Regions from separate parts of the Pseudomonas sp. S2_H01 genome, predicted to be linked through region 1. Evidence: riboswitches for the same ligand, from Rfam matches in the RefSeq annotation. Region 1 holds a riboswitch; each other region holds the start of a gene.
The links. Region 1 has a riboswitch for cobalamin ahead of cobW (cobalamin biosynthesis protein CobW). Riboswitches for the same ligand answer to the same signal wherever they lie in the genome.

Region 2: another riboswitch for cobalamin. It lies ahead of cobO (cob(I)yrinic acid a,c-diamide adenosyltransferase); the one in region 1 lies ahead of cobW (cobalamin biosynthesis protein CobW).
Region 3: another riboswitch for cobalamin. It lies ahead of AB4N84_RS26595 (ABC transporter substrate-binding protein); the one in region 1 lies ahead of cobW (cobalamin biosynthesis protein CobW).

What each region holds. Positions count from the first base shown of each region.
Region 1 covers NZ_CP162756.1:6,101,581-6,104,852, forward strand. The annotation lists gene cobN (cobaltochelatase subunit CobN) at 1-897, opposite strand, end outside; gene cobW (cobalamin biosynthesis protein CobW) at 901-1,980, opposite strand; cobalamin riboswitch at 2,115-2,330, opposite strand; gene AB4N84_RS27240 (IclR family transcriptional regulator) at 2,921-3,272, opposite strand, start outside.
Region 2 covers NZ_CP162756.1:4,036,355-4,039,626, reverse strand. The annotation lists gene AB4N84_RS18120 (cobyrinate a,c-diamide synthase) at 1-1,266, opposite strand, end outside; gene cobO (cob(I)yrinic acid a,c-diamide adenosyltransferase) at 1,263-1,874, opposite strand; cobalamin riboswitch at 1,987-2,204, opposite strand; gene AB4N84_RS18110 (PQQ-dependent sugar dehydrogenase) at 2,356-3,272, shown strand, end outside.
Region 3 covers NZ_CP162756.1:5,959,732-5,963,003, forward strand. The annotation lists gene AB4N84_RS26585 (NCS1 family nucleobase:cation symporter-1) at 1-361, shown strand, start outside; gene AB4N84_RS26590 (aspartate/glutamate racemase family protein) at 385-1,113, shown strand; cobalamin riboswitch at 1,166-1,363, shown strand; gene AB4N84_RS26595 (ABC transporter substrate-binding protein) at 1,506-2,519, shown strand; gene AB4N84_RS26600 (FecCD family ABC transporter permease) at 2,525-3,272, shown strand, end outside.

The DNA.
Region 1 (3,272 bases):
GGCCGGTTCGTTGTCCTGCGCGCAGATCGCCTGAATCACCGGAATATTGCGCCGGAACGGGCGCAAATGCGGTGCTTCAGGGCTCGACTGGGCAAACCCGGTGGTGTTGAGGATGACCTCACACGCTGTCTCGTCCAGCCAGTCCTGCACGGCGGCCAGGCATGCTGGCTCTTTCAGGCTGGCAACGGCGATGGGCAGCGGGTTCAAGCCTTGCGCCAACAACCGCTCGCAGAAGACATCAATGAAACCGGTGTTGGCCGCCTGCAGGTGCGAGCGGTAAAACAACACCGCCGCCACCGGGTGATCCGTACGCCAGTCGGCTTGCCAGTCAGCCACACCGGCCTGGGCCTTGGTCGGGTGATAAATCGCCGTGCGCGGCAACGTCTGTGGCTCATCCCACGCATAATCGCGCGCCAGCCACCGACTGGCGATGCACCGGAACAACGCCAGCGCATTCTGCTTGCCGCCCTGGCGCAAGTAATGCCAGAGCCGGTCCCGGTCTTCGGCGGGCTCAGTGCTCAGGTCGCTGAGCTCTGGATCAGGGCGATCGTCGCCGGGGACCAGAATCAGTTTCACACCCTTCGCCGCCAGTTCCACCAGTCGCTCGACGCCGTAACGCCAGTAACCGATGCCGCCGTGCAAGGAAATGAGAATGACCTTGGCATGACGCAGCACTTCATCGACGTAAAGGTCCACCGACGCATGGTTCTGCACCTGCATGGGGTTGGCCAGACGCAGGCTGGGGTAATCGTCCGGCAATTGCTGCGCGGTTTCCGCGAGCAACGCCAGATGGGAATCGCCGCTGCACAGAATCACCAGCTCGGCGGGGGTTTGCCCAAGGTCAGCGATGCTGTCGTCGGGGACAAAGCCACCGGGCTGGGTGCGCAGCAGGTGCATGGCTTAGCCTTTGATCTCGGCCGACGTGACGGCAGCGCGCAACTGGGCCTCAAGCACGTCCGCGTCGAGTGCCTGGCCAATCAGCACCAGATGGGTCAGACGCTCTTCGTCGGCCTTCCAGGCGCGGTCGAAGTGCTTGTCGAACCGGGTGCCGACGCCCTGCACCAACAAACGCATCGGTTTGCCGGGAATCGCGGCGAACCCTTTGACGCGCAGAATGCCGTGCTGAACGACCGCCTGGGTCAAGGCGTCGAGCAGCAGCGCTTCATCGGCTTGCGGCAGCGAGATGGAAATCGAATCGAACGCGTCATGGTCGTGATCGTCGTGGTCATCGCCCTCGTGATGATCGTGGTGCGTCTTGCGCCCGTCGATGTGCAGCTCGGACTCGGCGCCCAGACCCAACAGGACGCTGATGGGCAACTGGCCCTTGCTGGCTTCGATGACTTTCACGGCAGGCGGCAGTTCTTCGGCAACTTCAGCGCGCACCGCGGCCAATGCGTGAGCGTCGAGCATGTCGGCCTTGTTGAGAATGACCAGGTCGGCGCTCGCCAGTTGGTCGGCGAACAGCTCGTGCAACGGGGACTCGTGGTCCAGGTTCGGATCGAGTTTGCGCTGCGCATCGACCTGATCCGGAAATGCCGCGAACGTACCCGCAACGACGGCCGGGCTGTCGACCACGGTGATGACGGCGTCAACGGTGCAGGCGTTGCGGATCTCAGGCCACTGGAAGGCTTGAACCAGCGGTTTTGGCAGAGCAAGGCCGGAGGTTTCGATGAGGATATGGTCCAGATCACCACGGCGGGCAACCAGTTCCTGCATCACCGGGAAGAACTCTTCCTGGACGGTGCAGCACAGGCAGCCGTTGGCGAGTTCATAGACGCGACCGTTGGCTTCTTCTTCGGTGCAGCCGATGGTGCATTGCTTGAGGATTTCGCCGTCGATGCCCAGCTCGCCGAACTCGTTGACGATCACCGCGATACGGCGCCCTTCGGCGTTGTCGAGCATGTGACGCAACAGGGTGGTTTTGCCCGAACCGAGAAAACCGGTGACGATGGTGACAGGAAGTTTGGCCAGTGTTTTCATCGGATGCCCTATGGCGTAGCGGCGGGCAAGCAGGACGAGAACCGCGCAGCCGTCGAGGTCGACAGGCTCGCCATTCGATTCGCCACCGGATCACCCCGCCCGGTTGTAATGAGAATTCGCAGGGCCTTGCTCAAAGCAGGCCCGTCTTCGAGGCAGGTCTCCTGGCTCACGGCGGCGAAGTGGCTGACACGATCGTCAGGCCGCTCGCGTTCATCACGCCTTCCCGCTCGCGCAGTGGCTGTGCAATGAACATGACCGTTTACAGTTGCGGGGGCAGCTGCGGCATGTACCGCATTCCCTTCTTAGCGCCGGTGTCAGGAAACCCGAGCCGGCGAACCTCAAGTGCGCAAGGCTACGCAGTGGTCAGGCGAAGGTCAACGAGCAAACGGTGTACGTGGGGGCATTTTTCAGCCTGCACCCAAGTCCCGTTTTGCAGTGTTTGGACCATTGATGTCGAAGAGCAAAATCACCAGCAGAACAGAATCAGGGAGATCAGGGCGACGCGAGACCTGTAGGAGCGTGGTTTGTGTCTGGGCCGCATCCCGCGATCTGACGGGAACCGGCAGCCAACCCTGTGAATGCGTTCTGCCTGACACTGCCAAAGGAATTTAGTTTTGCTACTGCTTAGCAGCAGATCGTCGGACAAGCCGGACTCCTACGCCTTCGGCAGAATCAAGAGCACAGCGGACATCCATGAATCTAGTGATCGTTCCCACGCTCCGCGTGGTCACGCAGCGATCGACGCTCCGCGTCAACGGGCACGCTGGGTGTCCTGGTAGGCCTGAAATCTGTGGGAGTCAGCTTGCTGACGAATGCGGAGGATCATTCACCGTAGAGGTATCTGGCCCACCACCTTCCACGGAATGCCGCCCAGACCAATCGCGTTCTCACAGGTCATGCAGTTGCCGTAAATCCTGCGAACGGCAAATCCCGACAGCCATCAACGAAAACCACCCGCCCGCTGACTCCAACCCGCGCTGGAGATGGCATGCGCCGTGTGAATCAGCGAAGGACCAAAGGCTTTGCGCGCGTCCTGGAAACTCCAGCGGCTGGCCGGTACCGAGATGTTGATTGCACCCAACGGCGTGCCACCCGCATCGACAATCGGCGCTGCCAGGCTGATGTCTCCCAGAAAATACTCACCCTCAATGCTGCTGTAACCCTCTTCCCGGGCCTCGGCGATGGTGTCGAGTAAAGCGTCCAGATCGGTGATCGTGGCGTGCGTGTGCATCGGGCGCGGCATCGCGCGAAGCAAATCGGCGCAAGCCTGGGGGTCGAGTCGGGACAGGTAC
Region 2 (3,272 bases), 2.1 Mb from region 1:
CGACGGGAAATAAAAGTGCACGTACGAAGCCGTCATTCGGCCCTCTCGATACACTGCCTCGGCGCCGCGACCGCCGTTGGGGCTGACGCCACGGGCAATCGGGGTCAGTTCGGTGCTGGTCAGCGAGTGGTGATAGGTGTGCCCACGCAGCGTGCCTTCCGGCAGTTCCACCGCTTGCAACGCCAAGGCCGCCAGACGTTTCTGCATCACCGCCTCGCCGTCGAGCAAACCCACCAGTTTCGCCCGTTGGCCATCGACATCGGTCAGCGCATTCAGCAGGTACAGCATGCCGCCACACTCGGCGAGCAACGGTTTGCCTGCGGCGTGATGGGCACGGATCGCGTCGAGCATCGGGACGTTCTGCCCCAGCGCCACATGGTGCAATTCGGGGTATCCGCCGGGGAGATACAGGCTGTGAGCGTCAGGGATCTGCGTGTCCCGAATCGGCGAAAAGAACGACAGTTCAGCCCCCATCGCACGCAGCACATCAAGGCTGGCGCCGTAGGTGAACGCGAAGGCTTCGTCATGGGCAATGGCGATGCGCACGCCCGCCAGCAAGGGCTCGGCCTGCACGAAATCAGGCGCCGAGAACGTCACGGCAGGCGGCAGCGTCGCATCACAGGTGCTGGCCAGCGCATCGGCGGCAGCGTCCAGACGCACGTCCAGATCGTTCAGCTCACTGGCCTGCACCAACCCCAAATGGCGGCTTGGCAGTTCGATGCCGGTTTCCCGCGACAGTGCGCCATACCAGCGCAAGCCTTCGGTCAGGCTGCCTTCGAGCAGTTGTGCGTGACGCACTGTCCCGACCCGATTGGCCAGCACACCGGCGAACGGCAAATCCGGTTGATAACGCGCCAACCCCAGCGCCAGCGCGCCGAAAGTTTGCGCCATGGCCGTGCCATCGATCACGCCCAGCACCGGCACGCCGAAGTGCCTGGCCAGGTCAGCGCTGGACGGGGTGCCGTCAAACAGCCCCATGACCCCTTCGATGAGAATCAGGTCAGCGTCGGCGGCCGCTTCCCACAGCAGACGACGGCTCTCGTCTTCGCCGACCATCCACATGTCCAGTTGGTACACCGGGTTGCCGCTGGCGCGCTCGAGAATCATCGGGTCCAGAAAATCCGGTCCGCATTTGAAGACACGAACCTTACGACCCTGATTGCGATGCAGCCGCGCCAGTGCCGCGGTGACCGTGGTTTTGCCCTGACCGGACGCAGGCGCGGCGATCAACACCGCCGGGCATTGCCGAGGCTGACGCTCACTCACAATTCGATGCCCTTCTGCGCCTTGATACCGGCCTGGAACGCATGCTTCACCACGCCGATGTCGGACACGGTGTCGGAAAGGTCGATCAACTCCTGCTTGGCGCCACGGCCAGTGATCACCACATGCTGCATGGGCGGGCGCGCTTGCAGGTCGCTGAGGACCTGCTCCAGGTCGAGGTAACCGTGCTTGAGGGCAATGTTCAGTTCGTCGAGGACCACCAGACCGATGCTCGGGTCCTTGAGCATCTGCCGGGTGACGACCCAGGCGGCTTCGGCGGCGGCGATGTCGCGCTGGCGATCCTGCGTTTCCCAGGTAAAACCCTCGCCCATCACGTGATAACGCACTTGCTCGGGAAAGCGGCGGAAGAACAGTTCTTCGCCCGTGGCATTGCGACCTTTGATGAACTGCACCACGCCGCACTGCATGCCGTGGCCCATCGCCCGCGCCAGCATGCCGAAGGCGGAACTGCTTTTGCCCTTGCCGTTGCCGGTCAACACCAACAGCAGGCCACATTCATTCGGGGCGCTGGCAATGCGCTCGTCCATCACCGCCTTTTTGCGCAGCATGCGCGCCAGGTGGCGTTCGTCACGTTCGGGGGATTCGCTCATCTCAGCTCTCCGCTTGAGGGCAAGTGTGGCAAACGGAGGGCACAGGCAAAGACTGACAGCAGGCGCCGGGCGCTAAACGCCCGAGCCTGCGCAGAGCATCGCCCTCCGTGATGCTGTTTGAATGGATCAGGCCGGTCTCCGGACTCATGAGTTGAAACACAAGCCACGCGCCTTCCCATGTTCCATGAACACAGTGGCATCGTGCGTGACCTTACTCATTTACCGTTGCGGAGGCAGCGCCGGGATTGAGCGTGAAATGCGCGCACCGGCTTCCCTGTTTCACCCTGTTGAACGACCGTGGTCGCGGGCACCTGAAACAATCGGCGAAGGTTAGAGGGTTGACTCCAGAGCGTCAATCAAAGCGGCACGCCATGCAGCAATTGAGTGAGCGGTTGAACCCACCGCTCAGCCACGTCTCTATTCCTATACATGCCTATGCATGACTGCCAGATGCCTCACTGCGAGCAAGCGGAGATCGATCATGTTCAAACTCAGACCCCAGATGGTGGTTTTACTGTTGGTCGCCGCAGGGCTCGCCGCATGCGGCGAGTCGTCAAGGTTGCAGGTTTCGGACGGCACCGGCCCTTCGCCCAAGCTCCCCGAACCGAACAAGACCCTGATCCCTACCGTGAACATCGCCCCGGCCGTTGGCTGGCCGGCGGGCGCCAAACCGGTCGCGGCACCCGGCACACAGGTCGCGGCGTTCGCGGAGAACCTCGATCACCCTCGCTGGCTGTATGTGTTGCCCAATGGCGACGTGCTGGTGGCGGAAACCAACGCCCCGCCCAAGCCTGACGACGGCAAGGGCATTCGCGGCTGGGTCATGAAGAAAGTCATGGGGCGGGCCGGCGCAGGCGTTCCGAGCGCCAACCGCATCACCCTGCTGCGCGACAAGGACCACGACGGCGTTGCCGAAACCCGCACCGTGTTCATCGATCACCTCAATTCGCCGTTTGGCATGACCCTGGTCGGCAACAACTTCTATGTCGCCGACACTGACCGCCTGTTGCGCTTCAACTACGAACCGGGCGAGACGTCGATCAAGGGCGAACCGCTGAAAGTCACGGATTTGCCGGGCGGCACGATCAACCACCACTGGACCAAGAACGTCATCGCCAGCAAGGACGGCAGCAAGTTGTACGTGACCGTGGGCTCAAACAGCAATGTCGGCGAAAACGGGCTCGACGCGGAAGAAGGCCGCGCGGCGATCTGGGAAGTCGACGCCGCGACCGGCAACCACCGCATCTTTGCCTCGGGCCTGCGCAATCCCAACGGCATGGATTGGGACCCGAGCACCGGCAAGTTATGGACCGCCGTCAACGAGCGGGACGAGATCGGCAGCGATCTGGTGCCTGACTACGTGACCTCTGTTCAAGACGGTGCATTCTATGGCTGGCC
Region 3 (3,272 bases), 140 kb from region 1:
GATCGTGTATTTCCTGTCGGGCCTGGGCGCCCTGCTCGGCCCGCTGTACGGCGTGATCACCGCCGACTATTGGCTGCTGCGCAAAGGACGCGTTAACGTGCCGCAGCTCTACACCGAAGATCCGGCCGGCGCCTACCACTATTCACGCGGGGTCAACCTGCGTGCCGTCTGGGCGTTTATTCCGGCGGCAATCATTTCCACGATTACCGCGCTGGTCCCGGCCTTTGATTCGGTGTCGCCGTTCTCCTGGCTGATGGGCGCCGCCATTGGCGCAGCGCTGTACCTGTTGCTGGCCGACCGGCGCAAGACCTTCAAAGACGTCAGTGGCCAGGCCATTGCCGTGCAAAACACCCAGCATTGATCGCAAGCGAGAGACGTCCACCCATGCGTATTTTGATCGTCAACGTGAACACCACCGAATCGATGACTCAGACCATCGCCGAGCAGGCCCGCAGCGTTGCCTCGCCCGGAACGGAAATCATCGGGCTGACGCCGCGCTTCGGTGCGGAGTCGGTGGAAGGCAACTTCGAAAGCTACCTGGCGGCCATCGCGGTGATGGACCGGGTGCTGTCCTACGACCAGCCCTACGATGCGGTGATTCAGGCCGGCTATGGCGAGCACGGGCGCGAAGGCCTGCAGGAGCTGCTGGAAGTGCCCGTGGTGGACATCACCGAGGCGGCTGCGAGCCTGGCGATGCTGTTGGGCCACAAGTACTCGGTGGTGACCACGCTGGATCGGGCGGTGCCGTTGATCGAAGACCGGTTGAAACTGGCGGGTGTCTTCGAGCGTTGCGCCTCGGTACGCGCCAGCGGCATGAGCGTGCTGGAATTGGAGGAAAAGCCGGACCGCGCCCTGGAAGCCATCGCCGAACAGGCGGTTGAAGCGGTCACGCGAGATAAAGCCGAAGTGATCTGCCTGGGCTGCGGCGGGATGGCCGGCCTGGACCAGATGATTCGCGACCGCGCCGGCGTTCCGGTGGTCGACGGCGTGACGGCGGCCGTGGCACTGGCCGAATCGCTGGTGCGTCTGGGCCTCAAGACCTCGAAAGTCCGCACTTACGCCACACCGCGGCCGAAGAAAGTCGTTGGCTGGCCGTTTCGTCTGCAGGATTGAAGGGTCGTTGAGCGATAGATCGGCGGTGCATTCGCCTCACGCCAGCGAATCGTTTAGTATCCCCGCCGCCGGTTTCCACTCGGAATTAATAGGGAATCCACGAGCCCTGCTCTGTCAGGCTCAAATGGAACTGTCCCCGCAACTGTAGGCGCTGAGCCCTGCTTCAAGAATGCCACTGGGTCAGCCCGGGAAGGCTGAAGCCTGGCGAGGACGCGCCAGTCAGGAGACCTGCCGGCAAGCGTCAATCATTCACCGGCGGGGTGTCCGGGAAGGACACCCGTGCGCGCCTTCGTTGGCGTGATCTGCACTTGCCCTGTCTTTTCAGCGGCGAGCCGGGATGTGCTTTCCAGTACCTGCCCTTTCGGCCATCAGGTTTACTGGAGATCCCGCTCATGTCGCTGCGCCGCCTTTCGTTGTTGCTCACCGGTCTGATGCTCTCGAGCCCCCTCCTCGCCGCGTCAACGCAGTACCCGCTGACGGTCGACAATTGCGGCGTGCCGCTGACGTTCGCCCAGCCACCGCAAAAAACCGTGACCATTGGCCAGGCCGCAACGGAAATGCTTTACGCCTTGGGCCTCAGCCAACAGGTGATCGGCACATCGTTGTGGTTCAACGACGTACTGCCTCAATTCAAGGACGCCAACGACCACATTGCCCGTTTGGCCGACAACACGCCCAGCTTCGAGTCCGTGACCGGCAAACGCCCGGATTTCGTCCCGGTGCAGTTCGAGTGGATGGTCGGCCCTCAAGGCGCGGTCGGCACCCGACAACAGTTTCACGACCTGAACATCCCGACCTACATCCTGCCTTCCGACTGTGAGGGCAAGAACAATCGGGTCGGCGCCGATGGCACGCGCCTGGCGGCCTTTAAAGTCGAGACGCTGTACAAGACCCTGGCTCAACTGGCCATGATCTTCGACGTGCAGGATCGCGGCCAACAGCTGATCACGGGCTATCAGGCGCGTCTGGCCAAGGCCGTCGAACAGGCGAAAACCCAAGGCAGCCACAACGTTTCGGCGGTGTTCTGGTTCTCCAGCCCTGACCTCAACTCCGATCCTTTTGTCGCGGGCCGCAAGGGCATTCCCAATTTCATGCTCGACACGCTGGGCATGCGCAATGTCATTGATTCCGATGAAGAGTGGCCCACCGTCGGCTGGGAAACCATCGCCAAGGCCAACCCGACCATCCTGGTGATCGCTCGGATGGATCGTCGCCGTTTCCCGGCCGACGATCATGAGAAGAAACTGGCGTTTCTCACATCCGATCCGGTGACGCGCAACATGGACGCGGTGAAGCACGATCGCATCGTGATCATGGACGCCAGCGCGATGGAATCCAGTGTGCGGCTGTTCGACGGCATCGAGCAACTCGGCGCTGCCGTTCAAAGCGCCACTCCTGCGCCATGAACCGTATGCGTGTGGGTCGATTGCTGGGCCACGGCCTGTGGGTCAGCGCCGTGCTGTGCCTGGCGATCATGGCGGGCGTCGCGATTGGCGAGACGTCGATCAGCCTGCCTGTCATCGCTCAGGTGTTGGCAAACAAGCTGTGGGCAGCCGGTTACCTGGTAGACCCCATCGATGAAGGTATCGTCTGGAACTACCGCCTGACCCGCGCCATCGTCGCGGCGGCGTGTGGCGCAGGGCTGGCGATTTCCGGCGTGGTGCTGCAATCGCTGCTGCGCAATCCGCTGGCCGACCCTTATCTGCTGGGCATATCGGCGGGTGCCTCCACCGGCGCTGTCCTGGTGGCAATCATCGGTGTGGGCGCCGGGGCGATTTCCCTCTCCACCGGTGCCTTCGCCGGCGCAATGGCCGCCTTTGCACTGGTGGCCTTGCTTGCCCGCGCCTCTCGCGGCCAGACGGCGGCCGGACAGATCATCCTGGCGGGCATTGCCGGCTCACAGTTGTTCAACGCCCTCACGTCCTTTCTGATCACCCGCTCCGCCAACGCCGAACAGGCGCGCGGCATCCTGTTCTGGCTGCTCGGCAACCTCAGCGGCGTGCGCTGGTCGTCGGTGAGCCTGGCGGTGCCCGTTGTGCTATTCGGCCTGGTGGTTTGCTTGTGGCATCGCCGCTCACTGGACGCGTTCACCTTTGGCGCCGACTCGGCGGCGTCCCTCGGCATTCCCGTGCGCCGGGTGCAGGCCTCACTTATCGCGA